3 regions of the Streptomyces sp. NPDC087215 genome follow, and region 2 is predicted to be linked to each of the others. Evidence: predicted binding sites of a transcription regulator. Region 2 holds the regulator's gene; each other region holds the start of a gene.
The links. Region 2 encodes HrcA, which represses chaperone genes, less so after heat shock. Its sites were predicted from a motif close to TTNGCACTCNGNNNNNCNGAGTGCNAA; they were not measured.
Positions count from the first base shown of each region.

Region 1: groL (chaperonin GroEL) is a predicted target of HrcA. The motif match lies at 1,698-1,724, and genes of this name have one in related genera.
Region 3: groES (co-chaperone GroES) is a predicted target of HrcA. The motif match lies at 1,084-1,110, and genes of this name have one in related genera.

Region 1 is NZ_JBIUZD010000020.1:73,539-76,810, forward strand. Features, by position in the region: gene thrC (threonine synthase) at 1-418, shown strand, start outside; gene ACIO92_RS31660 (MoaD/ThiS family protein) at 433-711, shown strand; gene ACIO92_RS31665 (cold-shock protein) at 1,097-1,300, shown strand; gene groL (chaperonin GroEL) at 1,892-3,272, shown strand, end outside.
Region 2 is NZ_JBIUZD010000002.1:220,350-223,621, forward strand. Features, by position in the region: gene ACIO92_RS05620 (DUF3097 domain-containing protein) at 1-491, opposite strand, end outside; gene ACIO92_RS05625 (MBL fold metallo-hydrolase) at 502-1,230, opposite strand; gene hrcA (heat-inducible transcriptional repressor HrcA) at 1,378-2,397, shown strand; gene dnaJ (molecular chaperone DnaJ) at 2,397-3,272, shown strand, end outside.
Region 3 is NZ_JBIUZD010000004.1:178,773-182,044, reverse strand. Features, by position in the region: gene ACIO92_RS13575 (polysaccharide deacetylase family protein) at 1-407, shown strand, start outside; gene ACIO92_RS13570 (hypothetical protein) at 563-1,051, shown strand; gene groES (co-chaperone GroES) at 1,255-1,563, shown strand; gene groL (chaperonin GroEL) at 1,663-3,272, shown strand, end outside.

The DNA of each region.
Region 1 (3,272 bases), on a different contig from region 2:
GGGCTGCTCCCCGGTCTCCGCCGCCTTCAAGGCCGGTCACGACGTGGTCCGCCCGCAGAAGCCGAACACGATCGCCAAGTCGCTCGCCATCGGCAACCCGGCCGACGGCCCCTACGTCCTCGACATCGCCCGCCGCACCGGCGGCGCCGTGGAGGACGTGAACGACGAGCAGGTGGTGGACGCGATCAGGCTCCTCGCCCGCACCGAGGGCGTCTTCGCCGAGACCGCGGGCGGGGTGACCGTCGGCGTCACGCGCAAGCTCGTCGAGAACGGGCTCATCGACCCGAACCTCACCACGGTCGTCCTCAACACCGGTGACGGGCTCAAGACCCTGGACGCGGTGGCCGACACCTCCCAGGCGACCACCACCATCCGCCCGAGCCTGGACGCGTTCCGCGACGCCGGCCTGGCCCTCTGAAAGGTCACGAAGACATGGCTGTGAACGTCCGCATCCCCACCATCCTCCGCACCTACACGGGCGGGCTCTCCGAGGTCCAGGCCGAGGGCGGGACCCTCGCCGAGGTCATCGCGGACCTGGAGAAGAACCACACGGGCATCGCCGCCCGCGTCCTGGACGACCAGGGCAAGCTGCGCCGCTTCGTCAACGTCTACGTGAACGACGACGACGTGCGCTTCGAGCAGGGCCTGGAGACCGCCACCCCGGCGGGCGCGGGCGTCTCGATCATCCCGGCCGTCGCCGGCGGCTGCTGATCCCCATCTCTCTCGAATTGCCCCTTCCGCGACAATAAGCGGAAGGGGCAATTCTATATGGTTGAGCGCGGTAGAGTTGGGGAAGTCCCCTCCGCTGCTCATGCCGGACGCATATGAGAATGCGTCCCTGCGCGACAAGAAGCAGCCAAAGTGTGTGCGCATTGTGTACCTTCTGCGCGCTTTGCCGGGCCCGAGTTGCCCCGTAAGTCAGGGGAATATCCCCAATTCTTCTTTCAGCCGCGCCCAGAATTCCCGCTCGAATGACCTGTTGCAGAGGGCAGTTGGACAGATACATTCAGCCGCGGTCGACGCGTTCCGGCGCAGGGTCTGACCCGGGTCCGTGAAGTGCGGGCCCGCGCAAGGGCCAGTAATAGGGGAGTTAGGCATGGCTCAGGGCACCGTCAAGTGGTTCAACGCGGAGAAGGGCTACGGCTTCATCGCGGTCGACGGTGGTGCGGATGTATTCGTCCACTACAGCGCGATCCAGATGGATGGCTACCGCAGTCTCGAAGAAGGACAGCGAGTCGAGTTCGAGATCTCGCAGGGCCAGAAGGGTCCGCAGGCGGACATGGTCAAGCTCGCCGTCTGAGCACGGCGCGATCGGCCACTGACGCAACGCCGTCGAGGGGGCCGCATCCCTGAAAAGGGATGCGGCCCCCTCAGGCGTCTCCGGACACCTGCCCGCCCGCGCTCCCGCCCGGCGCCCCGGGCAACCCGCCCCCTCGCCGGGCGTTCCCGCGGCCGGGCGGCCAGGCGGCCAGGCGGTCAGGCGGTCGGGCGGCCAGGCAGCCACGCAGCCCGTGCACCCCGTACGCCCCTCACGACTCGCGCGCCTCCGCTTCGGGGCTCCCGCCGCTCGCCGCTCGCCCGTTTCCCCTCTTCCCGCGCCCCTCGCGTACTCCCGCACGCCCTTCCGGGGGCCCCTCGCGCACCCCTTCCGCGCCCCTTCCGCGCCTCTTCCCCCATGTCCCGATCATCGAGAGTCGCTTGCACTCTCCTAGGTCGAGTGCTAATCATTGGCGTTAGCACTCGGTAGGTGAGAGTGCTTACGAGGATCGGGCAGACGAGGTCGCCGTCCGGGTGGGGCAAGGAACCACGCGGAGCAGCGGAGGCCGTCCGTCGCGGGCGTCGGCGCGGTCCTGGAGCGTTATCCACCCCATGTCCGGGAGGACCACTTCACATGGCCAAGATCATCGCGTTCGACGAGGAGGCCCGGCGCGGTCTCGAGCGCGGCATGAACCAGCTCGCTGACGCCGTCAAGGTCACCCTCGGCCCCAAGGGCCGCAACGTCGTCCTCGAGAAGAAGTGGGGCGCCCCCACGATCACCAACGATGGTGTCTCCATCGCCAAGGAGATCGAGCTCGAGGACCCGTACGAGAAGATCGGCGCCGAGCTGGTCAAGGAAGTCGCCAAGAAGACGGACGACGTCGCCGGCGACGGTACGACCACCGCCACCGTCCTCGCCCAGGCGCTCGTCCGCGAGGGCCTGCGCAACGTGGCCGCCGGTGCCAACCCGATGGCCCTCAAGCGCGGTATCGAGAAGGCCGTCGAGGCCGTCTCGGGCGCCCTGCTCGAGCAGGCGAAGGATGTCGAGACCAAGGAGCAGATCGCTTCCACGGCCTCCATCTCCGCCGCCGACACCCAGATCGGCGAGCTCATCGCCGAGGCGATGGACAAGGTCGGCAAGGAAGGCGTCATCACCGTCGAGGAGTCCCAGACCTTCGGTCTGGAGCTGGAGCTCACCGAGGGTATGCGCTTCGACAAGGGCTACATCTCGGCGTACTTCGCCACCGACATGGAGCGCATGGAGTCGTCCCTCGACGACCCGTACCTCCTGATCGTCAACTCCAAGATCTCCTCCGTGAAGGACCTGCTCCCGCTCCTGGAGAAGGTCATGCAGTCGGGCAAGCCGCTGCTGATCATCGCCGAGGACGTCGAGGGCGAGGCCCTGTCGACCCTGGTCGTCAACAAGATCCGCGGCACCTTCAAGTCCGTCGCGGTCAAGGCTCCGGGCTTCGGCGACCGCCGCAAGGCGATGCTGAACGACATCGCCATCCTCACCGGCGGCACGGTCATCTCCGAGGAGGTCGGCCTCAAGCTGGAGAACGCGGGCCTCGACCTGCTGGGCCGCGCCCGCAAGGTCGTCATCACCAAGGACGAGACCACCATCGTCGACGGTGCCGGTGACAGCGACCAGGTCGCCGGCCGGGTGAACCAGATCCGCGCCGAGATCGAGAACAGCGACTCGGACTACGACCGCGAGAAGCTCCAGGAGCGCCTGGCGAAGCTGGCCGGCGGCGTGGCCGTCATCAAGGCCGGTGCCGCGACCGAGGTCGAGCTCAAGGAGCGCAAGCACCGCATCGAGGACGCCGTTCGCAACGCGAAGGCGGCCGTCGAGGAGGGCATCGTCGCCGGTGGCGGTGTGGCCCTGCTCCAGGCTTCCTCGGTCTTCGAGAAGCTCGAGGCCGACCTCGCGGGCGACGAGGCCACGGGTGCGAACATCGTGAAGCTGGCCCTTGAGGCCCCGCTGAAGCAGATCGCGGTCAACGCCGGTCTTGAGG
Region 2 (3,272 bases):
ACCAGGACGCCCAGCCGGGCGTCCGGGGCCGGACCGAACTCCGCCACGATCGCCGGCAGGTCGTCGACACCCTCCAGGTACTCCACGACCACGCCCTCGATCCGCAGGTCGTCGCCCCAGACCCGCTCCACCAGCTCGGCGTCGTGACGGCCCTCCACGTAGATCCGGCCCGCCCGCGCCACCCGGGCCCGCGCCCCCGGTACGGCGACCGAGCCGGAGGCCGTCCGCGCGGGGCGCGCCGGGGCCGGGGAGGCCGGGCGGACCAGGGTCACCACCCGGCCTTCGAGCAGGAAGCCGCGCGGGTCGAGCGGGAACACCCGGTGCTTGCCGAAGCGGTCCTCCAGGGTCACCGTGCCCGCCTCGCAGCGGATCACCGCCCCGCAGAAACCGGTGGTGACCTCCTCGACGACCAGGTCCGGGTCGGCGGGGACCTCGGGGACGGGGGCCGACCTCTTCCAAGGGGGCGTCAGATCCGGGTTGTAGCTGCGCATTCGGGCGACGTTAGGCCACGGAGAACCGCCGTGCCAGTTCTTCGCGCTGGCGTCGCACGAACGGGGCGTCCACCACGGCCCCGTGCCCCGGCACGTACACCGCGTCCTCGCCGCCGAGGGAGAGCAGCCGGTCCAGCGCGTCCGGCCAGCGCGCCGGGACCGCGTCCGGGCCCGCCTGCGGCTCGCCCGACTCCTCGACCAGGTCGCCGCAGAACACCACCTCCCGCTCGCCGGGTACCAGGAGCGCCAGATCGTGGCCGGTGTGCCCGGGGCCCACGTTCGCCAGGAGGACCCGGCGGCCGCCCAGGTCGAGCGTCCACTCGCCGCAGACCACGTGCCGGGGGGCCACCAGGACGTCCGCCGCCTCCGCCGCGGCGGCCGGGTCGAGCCCGTGCCGCACCGCGTCCGCGAGCAGGGCCTCCCGCTCCCGGGGGCGGCGGAGCAGTTCGTCCGTGCCGACCGCGCCGAACACCTCGGCGCCCGCGAACACCGCCGTGCCGAACACGTGATCGAAATGGGGGTGGCCCAGTGCGATGTGCGTCACTCCCCGGCCGCCGGTGAGGCCCGCGACCTGCGCCCGCAGCTCGGCCCCCTCGGCGAGCGAGGACCCCGTGTCGTACAGGAGCACCGCCCGTTCTCCCAGCACGAGACCGGTCGTGGCGTCCCAGCCGGGGAGCCGTCTGCGGCCCACCCCGTCCGCGAGACGCTCCCATCCGTACGCTTCCCATTCGACGTCCATGCGGCGACGCTAACCGGTGGGGGCGCCGCCTCCTTGCCAGGAGCGACGCCCGCCGCCGTACACTGGCCGGGGATCTCTGGCACTCGGACCGGTCGAGTGCCAAAAGCGGAGCAACCGGAACGACGACGGCAGCTGGAGGTGTGCACGATGCTCAGCGAACGCAGGCTCGAGGTGCTGCGGGCCATCGTCCAGGACTACGTCGGGACGGAGGAGCCCGTCGGGTCCAAGGCGCTCACGGAGCGCCACAGGCTGGGCGTCTCGCCCGCCACCGTCCGCAACGACATGGCCGTCCTGGAGGACGAGGGCTACATCGCGCAGCCCCACACCAGCGCGGGCCGCATCCCCACGGACAAGGGCTACCGGCTCTTCGTCGACCGGCTGGCCGGGGTGAAGCCGCTGTCGACGCCCGAGCGCCGGGCCATCCACAACTTCCTCGACGGCGCGGTCGATCTGGACGACGTCGTCAGCCGTACGGTCCGGCTGCTCGCCCAGCTGACCCGCCAGGTGGCCGTCGTCCAGTACCCCTCGCTGACCCGTTCGACCGTGCGGCACGTGGAGCTGCTCTCGCTGGCCGCCGCCCGACTGATGCTGGTGCTCATCACCGACACCGGCAGGGTCGAGCAGCGGGTCGTCGACTGTCCCGCGCCCTTCGGGGAGACCGCGCTCGCCGATCTGCGGGCCCGGCTCAACAGCCGGGTCGTCGGCCGCCGGTTCGCCGACGTGCCGCAGCTGGTGCAGGACCTCCCCGAGTCGTTCGAGGAGGCGGAGGACCGCGCGACGGTCTCGACCGTGCTCGCTACCCTCCTCGAAACCCTGGTCGAGGAGCACGAGGAGCGGCTGATGATCGGCGGCACCGCCAATCTCACCCGCTTCGGACACGATTTTCCTGTGATGATCAGGCCGGTGCTCGAAGCCCTTGAGGAGCAGGTCGTGCTCCTCAAGCTGCTCGGCGAGGCCAAGGAATCGGGCATGACCGTACGTATCGGGCATGAGAACGCCCACGAGGGACTGAGTTCCACGTCCGTCGTCTCGGTCGGCTACGGTTCGGGCGGCGAGGCAGTCGCCAAACTCGGCGTGGTCGGACCGACCCGCATGGACTACCCCGGAACGATGGGAGCGGTACGCGCAGTGGCACGTTACGTCGGACAGATCCTGGCGGAGTCGTAGTGGCCACGGACTACTACGCCGTGCTCGGCGTGCGCCGCGACGCGTCCCAGGACGAGATCAAGAAGGCTTTCCGGAGGCTCGCCCGCGAGCTGCACCCGGACGTCAATCCCGATCCGAAGACGCAGGAACGATTCAAGGAGATCAACGCCGCCTACGAGGTCCTCTCGGACCCGCAGAAGAAGCAGGTCTACGACCTGGGCGGCGACCCGCTGTCGGCCTCCGGCGGAGGCGGCGCGGGCGGCTTCGGAGCCGGTGGCTTCGGCAACTTCTCCGACATCATGGACGCCTTCTTCGGCACGGCCTCGCAGCGCGGCCCGCGCTCGCGGACCCGGCGCGGCCAGGACGCCATGATCCGCCTGGAGATCGACCTCAACGAGGCGGCCTTCGGCACCACCAAGGACCTCCAGGTCGACACGGCGGTCGTCTGCACGACCTGTTCCGGCGAGGGCGCCGCACCGGGCACCTCCGCGCAGACCTGCGACATGTGCCGCGGCCGTGGCGAGGTCTCCCAGGTCACCCGGTCCTTCCTGGGCCAGGTCATGACCTCCCGCCCCTGCCCGCAGTGCCAGGGCTTCGGCACCGTCGTCCCGACCCCGTGCCCCGAGTGCGCGGGCGACGGCCGGGTCCGCTCCCGCCGCACCCTCACCGTGAAGATCCCGGCCGGTGTCGACAACGGCACCCGGATCCAGCTGGCGGGCGAGGGCGAGGTCGGCCCCGGCGGCGGCCCCGCCGGAGACCTGTACGTCGAGATCCACGAGACCCCGCACGAGACCTTCCAGCGGCGCGGCGACGACCTGCACTGCACGGTCACCATCCCGATGACGGCGGGCGCGCTGGGCACGCAGGTGCCGCTGCAGACCCTCGACGGCATGGAG
Region 3 (3,272 bases), on a different contig from region 2:
AGGGCGGGGTCTCCCTGCACAACCACACCCTCAACCACCGCTATCTGCCCGGACTCTCGTACAGCGAGCAGAAGCGCGAGATCTGCGGGATGCAGGACGTCATCGAGAAGCGCTTCGGCAAGCGCCCGCCGCTCTTCCGCCCGCCGTACGGCAACTACAACGAGGACACCCTGCGCGCGGCCGCCACCTGCGGCGTCAAGGCGGTGCCGCTCTGGGCCTCGGAGGCCTTCCCCGACCACATGGAGTGGCGCGAGTGGGACCGGGACCTGCACTCCGGCGACATCGTGCTCACCCACTTCCGGGGCAAGGAGGACTGGAAGGGCACCATGCCGGACATGATCCGTCAGGTGATGGACGTGATCACGGCGAAGGGCTACGCCGTCGCCAAGCTCGAGGACTACGTGTGACGCACCGCCGCCGCCCTTCCGCACGGGGCCGCCTCCCCTCGCGCGGACCCGCGCCCGGGGAGGGCACGCCCTCGGGGTCCGGGCGGGGGCTCGTCTCGGGGCCCGAGTCGGGGTCCACCCCTGGGTCCGCTGTGTCCGCGCAGGGGTCCCCCTCCGTGGTCTCCCCCGGGCCCGTCTCAGGGCCCGCGCCGGGGCCCTTCCCCGGCTCCCGTTCCCGTACGCCCGTACCCGCGTACGGGACCGCCGTCCCCGCCCGTGGAACCGGACCCGGCCGCCCGTCGGGCCGCGGCGGGGCCGTACGGCCGCTCGCCGGGCTGCTGCTCGCCGCCGCGCTCCTCGCGCTGACCGGCTGCGCCTCCACCGTGGACCCGATCGAACGCCTCGGCCGCAGGGCCGCCGAAGAAATGGGCTCCCGGCACGCGCCCGCCGCCGGGGCCCGCGCGTCCACGGCCCCCGCACCGGCCGCCCCCACGCGAGCGGTTCCCGCATCGACCGCCCCCGTACCGGCCGCCCCCGTACCGGCCGCCCCCGTACCGGCCGTCCCCGTACCGGCCGTCCCCGTACTGGCCGTCCCCGCGCCGGTGGTTCCCGCCGTTCCGTCCGCCGGAGCCGTCCGGTCCACGGGGGTCGCCGAGGTCCGCTGAAGCCCGGACCGGACCCGCCACGGGGTGAGTAATTGGCACTCCGCTTGACCGAGTGCTAATCGCGGTCATAGTCTCGGCTCTGGCACTCCCCACCGGAGAGTGCCAACACAGCGACGGGCAGGTCCGGCACCCGCGACGACGGATCCACCTGGTCGCCACCTCAGACAGTTAACCCCGAGATCTCCGAAGGGGGAGGTCGGATCGTGACGACCACCAGCTCCAAGGTTGCCATCAAGCCGCTCGAGGACCGCATTGTGGTCCAGCCGCTCGACGCCGAACAGACCACCGCCTCTGGCCTGGTCATTCCGGACACCGCCAAGGAGAAGCCCCAGGAGGGCGTCGTCCTGGCCGTGGGCCCGGGACGTTTCGAGAACGGCGAGCGCCTGCCGCTCGACGTCAAGACCGGCGACATCGTGCTGTACAGCAAGTACGGCGGCACCGAGGTGAAGTACAACGGCGAGGAGTACCTCGTCCTCTCGGCTCGCGACGTGCTCGCGATCATCGAGAAGTAATTCACCCGAAGCAGATGCTTTGAGCTGCGCCCCGGGCCCTCACCGGGCACCGGGGCGCTGTTCGTTCCACACCAGTTTTCGAGAGGGCTGAACCGCTCCATGGCGAAGATCCTGAAGTTCGACGAGGACGCCCGTCGCGCCCTTGAGCGCGGCGTCAACAAGCTTGCCGACACGGTGAAGGTGACGATCGGCCCCCGTGGCCGCAACGTCGTCATCGACAAGAAGTTCGGCGCTCCCACCATCACCAACGACGGTGTCACGATCGCCCGTGAGGTCGAGATCGAGGACCCGTTCGAGAACCTCGGCGCCCAGCTGGTGAAGGAGGTGGCGACCAAGACCAACGACATCGCGGGTGACGGCACCACCACCGCCACCGTGCTCGCCCAGGCCCTGGTCCGCGAGGGTCTGCGCAACGTCGCCGCCGGTGCTTCCCCCGCCGCCCTGAAGAAGGGCATCGACGCCGCCGTCAAGGCCGTCTCCGACGAGCTGCTGGCCACCGCGCGCCCGATCGAGGACAAGTCCGACATCGCCGCCGTCGCCGCGCTCTCCGCGCAGGACCAGCAGGTCGGCGAGCTCATCGCCGAGGCCATGGACAAGGTCGGCAAGGACGGTGTCATCACCGTCGAGGAGTCCAACACCTTCGGCCTGGAGCTTGAGTTCACCGAGGGCATGGCCTTCGACAAGGGCTACCTGTCCCCGTACATGGTGACCGACCAGGAGCGTATGGAGGCCGTCCTCGACGACCCGTACATCCTGATCAACCAGGGCAAGATCTCCTCGATCCAGGACCTGCTGCCCATCCTGGAGAAGGTCATCCAGGCCGGTGCCAGCAAGCCGCTCCTGATCATCGCCGAGGACGTCGAGGGCGAGGCCCTGTCGACCCTGGTCGTGAACAAGATCCGTGGCACCTTCAACGCCGTGGCCGTCAAGGCCCCCGGCTTCGGCGACCGCCGCAAGGCGATGCTCGGCGACATGGCCACCCTCACCGGTGCCACCGTCATCGCCGAGGAGGTCGGCCTCAAGCTCGACCAGGCCGGTCTGGACGTGCTCGGCACCGCCCGCCGCGTCACCATCACCAAGGACGACACCACCATCGTCGAGGGTGGCGGCAACTCCGAGGACGTGCGGGGCCGGGTCAACCAGATCAAGGCCGAGATCGAGTCCACGGACTCCGACTGGGACCGCGAGAAGCTCCAGGAGCGCCTCGCGAAGCTGGCCGGCGGCGTGTGCGTGATCAAGGTCGGCGCCGCCACCGAGGTGGAGCTGAAGGAGAAGAAGCACCGTCTGGAGGACGCCATCTCCGCGACCCGCGCCGCGGTCGAGGAGGGCATCGTCTCCGGTGGTGGCTCCGCGCTCGTCCACGCCGTGAAGGTCCTCGAGGGCAACCTCGACAAGACCGGCGACGAGGCCACGGGTGTCGCGGTCGTCCGCCGCGCCGCCGTCGAGCCGCTGCGCTGGATCGCCGAGAACGCCGGTCTCGAGGGTTACGTCATCACCTCGAAGGTCGCCGAGCTCGACAAGGGCCAGGGCTTCAACGCCGCCACCGGTGAGTACGGCGACCTGGTCAAGGCCGGCGTCATCGACCCGGTGAAGGTCACGCGCTCCGCCCTGGAGAACGCCGCCTCCATCGCCTCCCTCCTCCTCACCACCGAGACCCTCGTGGTGGAGAAGAAGGAAGAGGAGCCCGCGGACCACGGTCACGGCGGTCA